DNA from 2 places in the Caldibacillus sp. 210928-DFI.2.18 genome. Region 2 is predicted to be linked to the other one. Evidence: riboswitches for the same ligand, from Rfam matches in the RefSeq annotation. Region 2 holds a riboswitch; the other holds the start of a gene.
The links. Region 2 has a riboswitch for cyclic di-GMP ahead of LIZ98_RS13015 (EAL domain-containing protein). Riboswitches for the same ligand answer to the same signal wherever they lie in the genome.
Positions count from the first base shown of each region.

Region 1 (3,391 bases), on a different contig from region 2:
TTTGGATTAACCGTCATGACAATCATAGTATCTGAACGACCACGATCATTTTTCCGTTGATCCACACCGAGCAAAAGAACGGAAAACGGATCTTTTTTCTCCAATGTAACGGTTTCTTGCCTCTTTTCAGATGTTTCTCTAATCGGCTGGTGCATACTATCTACCGCATTGGTTAATGAATGATAAATAGAATAAAGATATCCGCAAATTCCGATGAGTAATACCCCAAGAATAATCATGGTATACCGTAACCATCTTCTCTTTTTCTTTTTTTCCTTGACCCTTTTCAATTGATTCCCTCCATGAACGTAGTTGTTGATTTCGTCTAACATTTTTAAAATCATAACTATAAAAATCATACAGTAAAAGTTAACAAAATCAAACGAAATTTGATAAATTTAGATAAAAATTGAAGAAAAGAATAAAAAACTCGGGCGTCCGAGCTTTAGGAGAAGGTAGAGCCGTAGTTGTTTACCGAAAAAATTCGGCTGCGATGTATTCGTTGATAAAGCCATTGCTTTTTCAACTGTGGAGCCCATACTTTCGAAGCCTTCCCGTGCTTCGTAGCATTCCTTGTGCACTTTAAGCTGAATTCCTAAAATAATCAGTGGGGATTCCCCCACTGATTGAACTTTCCTTTATTAGTGTTCCCAATCCGTATCAAAGAATGAAAAATATGTCAAAAATGAGGTTTCTTTTATAAATAATCACCTTTGCGGAATTTTTTCCATTTTATATTTGATAAAATGGAAAAATTGCTGCAAAAGGTCTTTATCAAAGCCATCCGCTTCCATTTTCAGAATATCCAGGCCATCCTCAAAACTATAAGCTTTTCGGTACGGACGATCTAAGGTTAGTGCTGAAAACACGTCAACGATCATTAACATTTTTATTCTGATATCGAGAACCTCAGGGTATGTTTTCGGGTAACCTGTTCCATTAAATCGGACATGGTGAAATTTTGCCATATCGCAAACAATGTTAGGAAAATTAAGGCTTTTGAGTATACATTCCCCATTCTCTGTGTGCATTTTAATATATTCATATTCTTCATTGGTTAAACTTTGATTTTTTATCAGAATTGAACGTGGAACTTTGATTTTGCCAATATCATGCAAAAGCAGGCCATAGCAATCATCAGCACTTACCGTCATACCCAGATAACGCATCCATTGCGCAGCGATCACAAACACATCAAGCACATGTTTATAAGAACAATTATCCCAGGATTTTAATGCAGATAATAAGTTGACGACGCTTTCGTTCATATTCAGTAAAGCATGATTGGTTACAAATTGGAAATCTTCATTGTCCTTTAATAAGATTGAATAACGTTGGTTTTTATTGTTTTTTATCAAAAAGTTATAAAAGTCTTGTGCAATTAAATCCGAAAAAATAATTGTCTGCTTTTGATAATTTGCTGTTGCAAATGGAGTAGATGAAACTTTTACATACGCTATTTCCAGAGACTGTAATTTTAAAATTTTATTTAGTGTTATCACAGTACCGGCAGTAAAAATAACTTCATGATCAATAATGATATCTTCAGCTAAGACATCTCCAATCGTTAACCAATTGACTGGTTTTGTATACAAATCAGGCACCCCTCCGAATTTTTTGAAGGAGTATACATAGGCAGCTGGCAAACATAGTGTTACTTGGTCTAGTTCCTTTCACACGTTAGTCCCTTAAGCTTTGCGTCACCATTTTTCAATGGTTTTGCCTTTAATCATGTATACCAAATTTCTAGAGCTATCCACTCAAATTCTAGCAAATATGAATAGTGGGTAAGCTTATTTTAATAAATAGGTTAAGAAATTTTTGAATAATTACTTTCCAGTATTTATTATACCAAAAAATGCATATTTTACAATAAAATATTCATATTTTAAATTTATGTCGACCATGGTAAAGAGTGAAATTAGTATGATACAAAGTCTTCAAAAATTTCCTATTGATGGTAGCTACTATTTTAATTTTATTCGTAATATACTATTTGTATATAGTAAGAATGAACTATTTCTTTTTGAAAACCTTTTAAAAATTATTGTTATTATGAATAAAAACTAGATACAGTGTTCAAAATGGCGAATTTAACACAATATATAGTAGGGATCGCTAATTATTTTTTATCGTCATATATAGTCCAAAAGAACGAAAAATAGGGTGGAATCTAACGGCAAATACGTCGGTTTTGATCCAATGCTGATGAAAATTGAAGGATTTATTGTTTAAGTCCAAAAATTAGGAATGTATTCTACTAATTTTTTAAAAAACCGGGCTTCCATAAAGTTCATTTTAACTTTATGGTGCCCATTTTATGGTGAAATTTTGATATAACTACCTTCTCAGTACTTTTTGTTTTAATGAACGATTGGCACAAAAAGGTATGGCAGATTTCACACCGATATCACCATATCTAGTGCGCCGGTATATCATGCTTCCGAGCGGCAGTCTGTAAGCTCACTATGACTTTGAAAGAGAAGCGTCACTTTACCGGTTTGGCATAAAAAATAGCTCGCTCCGGCGCATTGCCGATGTAGTAAAAGGGATAGCAGGTGGTTACCGTTAAGATTTCATCCGGGGCCGTCGAACGAATCACCGTTGTATCGTCTGCCGGAACGATATCCATTTCATAGATTTCGTATTTGAATTTTCCATATTCAAGTTCGACGATAAACGTATCACCTGTTTCCAATTCCCCAAAATTACGAAACACGGTATCCCGGTGACCGGAAAGGACGATTTGGTCGTTTTGCAATGGATAGGCGGTTCCTGTATAATGACCGACCCCTTTTTCCAATTCTTCTTCATCCGTCCCTTCAATAATTGGCAGCTCTTTTTTTAGTTTTGGGATTTTTAATATACCGATTGTTTCCCCTTTTTGATAAGAGAGAGAGGAAGGGTCGATTTGTGAATCATTATTGTTTTGTTCGACGATTTTTTTGGCTTCTACGATTCTTTTTTCAACTTGATTGTTTCCGTCCCAAATGTGATATAAGGCATATCCGATCAAAATGAATCCTGTTGTAAACAAAAGACCGATCAATATTTTCAGGAATCGTTTCATAAAATCCCACCTTATGGAGAAATCGCTAAAAATTTTCTTTCTTTCATTATACAATATGCCGTTATGTGTCGTATATATTTACTAGAATATATGTGAAAGAGAAGGCTGTCATATTGTTTTGCCGTTCATTTTATTCCTCAATTAATTTTTCTAAGTAAAGAGTTTCGCCTTCAACAATATTTGCTTGACCATTCGTATGTTCAATCATCCATTCCTTAAAATGATCTTCTTGTCCAAAATCAACATATGTTTCCAATTCAACTTTATCAAAATAATGGATCTCTTTAATCGTGTAAACAGATGACCGCAAATCATTTTCCA
Region 1 covers NZ_JAJCHL010000057.1:5,994-9,384, reverse strand. Annotated here, with positions in the region: gene tagU (polyisoprenyl-teichoic acid--peptidoglycan teichoic acid transferase TagU) at 1-290, opposite strand, end outside; gene LIZ98_RS11995 (HD-GYP domain-containing protein) at 708-1,595, opposite strand; cyclic di-GMP riboswitch class I at 1,632-1,734, opposite strand; gene LIZ98_RS11990 (class D sortase) at 2,489-3,070, opposite strand; gene LIZ98_RS11985 (YigZ family protein) at 3,201-3,391, opposite strand, start outside.
Region 1: linked by a shared signal. The riboswitch ahead of LIZ98_RS11995 (HD-GYP domain-containing protein) and the one ahead of LIZ98_RS13015 (EAL domain-containing protein) in region 2 are both predicted to bind cyclic di-GMP.

Region 2 (3,391 bases):
ATATCGTAGTGAAGATGGTGAAATGCTCATGCCCCGTACGGTGATTTCGATGATGTTCGGGAATAGAGAGATTGAGCAGTTAGCCGTTGTCGCCAGTGACCCGGAAAAAATATCTGAAACAGGAAGACTTGCTGCCGAAACATTAACGAAAGCGAAAAAACTTGAAGACGGGCAGTACAACATCAATGACTTTTCAGATTACGAAAAAGAGGTAGATACGGTTATTAACTTGATGACACTTTTCATCGGAAGTATCGCCGGAATTTCCTTATTAGTAGGCGGAATTGGCGTTATGAATATTATGCTTGTTTCGGTGACGGAAAGAACGAGGGAAATTGGACTGAGAAAAGCGATCGGTGCGACACGCGGCAGAATATTATTACAGTTTCTTATTGAATCAATGACATTAACTTCAATTGGCGGTCTTGTTGGTATTGGACTTGCTATCATCGGAGCTATGATGGTTTCAAAATGGTCACCTATTACGGCAACGGTTAGTCCGATTGTCATAATCATCGGGGTTGGATTTTCTGCGTTCATTGGCATTATTTTTGGCATCCTTCCCGCCAACAAAGCATCCAAGCTAAGCCCAATCGACGCATTGAGGTATGAATAGGAGAACATACAAGGGTTCTCCTATTTTTTTACGCTTTCAAATCATTTTCTGGTAGCCTCAGCCTTGCCCTAAAACCTGAGCCATAAACGAACATTACTTGTTGAGAAATCAACTTTTGGTATTGCTTTTCTGTTTTTTAAATTTTCTAGGAAAAAGATAAAGTTTTTTATATCCTTTAGAACCTGCATAAAATCGACAATACTAAAATTAATGGAAATATGGTATTTAATATAGCCATACAAAACTTTTTCATCAATAAAATCAATAAACTTAATATCTGTATAGGAATACACATAATGTAATATTCGGTTTAACGATTCCTTAATTTCTTTATACATTACATTTGAGGGATCAAGATCAAACTGCTGCTTTAATAAATTCCACCGATATTCTTCCTTCAATTTCGGCAATTTATTCTCGTTAATCACTTGTAACTACTTCTTCCTTTTTTATATAAGTATTCAATAAGGCTGGTTTTCCTAAAAAATATCCTTGTCCGTACGTAACCCCATTTTCTTTGGCACTCATTAAGTCCTCCTCAGTTTCCAATCCCTCTAAAATCACGCTGGAGTCAAGCAGCTGAATCATTGACTTTAATACTTTCTGTTTATTAGGTGTTCTTGATAAACCTTCTGAAAAGTACTTATCTAATTTCACAATATCCGGATTAATTTCAAGAATCGTTTTCATATTTGAATATCCTTTTCCTACATCATCAAGTGCCACCAGAAATCCATTTTTTCTTAATTGACCGATCGCATTTTTAAATACCGGTAAATTTATTTCACATTCAGATTCATTTATTTCAAAAACAATCTGCTGTGGAGAAAGATTCGTCATTAATAATATTGTTTGTAAAAATTCTTTCATACCAGAACTCAGTATGGTTGACGGAAACACATTAATGAATAAAAATAATCCCGTTAAATCGGATTCTCTCTCAGAAACAAATCTAAAAACAGACTCGATTGAATATTTGTCCAGCTTTATTAACTGTTTTGTTGACTTGGCCATTTCAAATAAACGTTCAGGATTATGGACTTGTTCTGATCTCAATAAAAACTCATAGCCAATAATTTTGTTTTGCTTTAGTTCAAAAATTGGCTGAACAACATGATAAAAATTGTAGTTATTTTTATTTAACGACATCTGCTTTTCTAACTTACTCATTTACGCACCCCGACTTTACCACATATTTTAAACAAACTTGGGCGCCCGAGCCTTAAGGTGACTCGTGACGCATAGTTCACCGAAAAATTAATTTTTTCAGCTTGATGTATTTTCGCGTAACTTTCCTTGTTACACTTACACTTAATACTTAAAATTTCCCGCAACAAACGAATTCATATCCTTTTGGAAAATTTATCCTTTCTTATAGGTAAAAAAAAAATGACTACTCCCGGTCACCCTAGAATAGCCATTGTAAAGATAAAACTGATTCATCCGTTGGCAACCAGGCGATCATAGTAGAAAATCTTTGAATTTCCAACCTTAGACCCTAGGCTTTGCGTCCTATCCTTTCGAATAGTTTGCCCTAAAATATTTGATTTTTTATCGTACTCATCCTGTAAAAAGCGACATTCTTCACAAAAGTTACAACAAATGTTACAGGTTCCGGTGAAATGGCGCTACTCCCTTTTCACGTATGAAAAACATACACTCCGCTGTCAAAGGAATTCGTTTTCTTAATTTTATGCCCTCACTTTTGAAAATGTACTAAAATTCACTTTTACAGCATCGATTTTCTTTACATTTTTTCGTTTGATCACTCATTTCATTCTTCAATAGAATAACGAAAATATTTTAGTTAATACGTTGTCCTAGCATGGCTATGCTCAATACTGAACATTACTTTGAAGTTTAAAATTGTTGCGGACTCTTGGAGTGTTTGCATCATGATAGGGAAATCTATTGTTGGGAACGCTTCTAGCCACACAAAAATCTTTATCTACTATATTTTTATATTGCTTTTTACAATAACTAACTTTATTACAAATTTCGATAAAATTCAACATTTTTCTCGAAAATTTATGTCCTACTAAATACCCAAATAGCCTATTTTTGAGAGTCTTATCCTCAAAAAAACTATTTCATGTCATACTAAATATGGGTTATTCAAATTTTGCGGAAAACTTTTCATAAGGTGTGACTTAAGAAAAGCGCAGAGCGCCCGCTTAGCGACGTACAAACTGGAGCGCCCCGCAATGAGATAAAGGAAACACGGCGAGGGACGAGCCGATGTTGACTTATCGTAGTGGAGGGGAGTGAAGTTTGCTAGTCGCTGGCGCTCGGAGCTAGACAATAAAACTAATCCCGAGTTATTTACCTGTATTTTTATACTTTCTTATACTATCAAAAAATTAGGTTGGTGAATCAATGACCCACCAACCGAACCTTACTATGCTTTGTTTTCTATTAACGTTAAGGCAGCAAATAATACTTTATCTCAATCCATCATTCCATAATTCAATGAATCAATTACATCTATTGGAACACCTTTCGGATCACACAATGTTTTTAATGATTGGAGTTAGCGTACTTGTGGTCCAAGTAAAACTAGATCGATTCCTTATAATATGTCGTATCGAGATCACAGCCGTGTCCTGGGGCAGAACGGTATTACTTAAATCAATAATCCGATTGCCAAAAGCACCATAAATATTGATATCACGCCATTGATAGGCATTATCTTCCGTTTTTTGATTACCGAACAGTTTATGGTCAAATAATGGCTCTATTTTTATCATATCTTCTTGATTTATTATCTTACCCGGT
Region 2 covers NZ_JAJCHL010000068.1:11,833-15,223, reverse strand. Annotated here, with positions in the region: gene LIZ98_RS13025 (ABC transporter permease) at 1-616, shown strand, start outside; gene LIZ98_RS13020 (hypothetical protein) at 685-1,044, opposite strand; gene LIZ98_RS13015 (EAL domain-containing protein) at 1,037-1,786, opposite strand; cyclic di-GMP riboswitch class I at 2,062-2,160, opposite strand; partial or broken gene LIZ98_RS18200 (PTS sugar transporter subunit IIB) at 3,063-3,179, opposite strand; partial or broken gene LIZ98_RS18195 (LiaF domain-containing protein) at 3,199-3,363, opposite strand.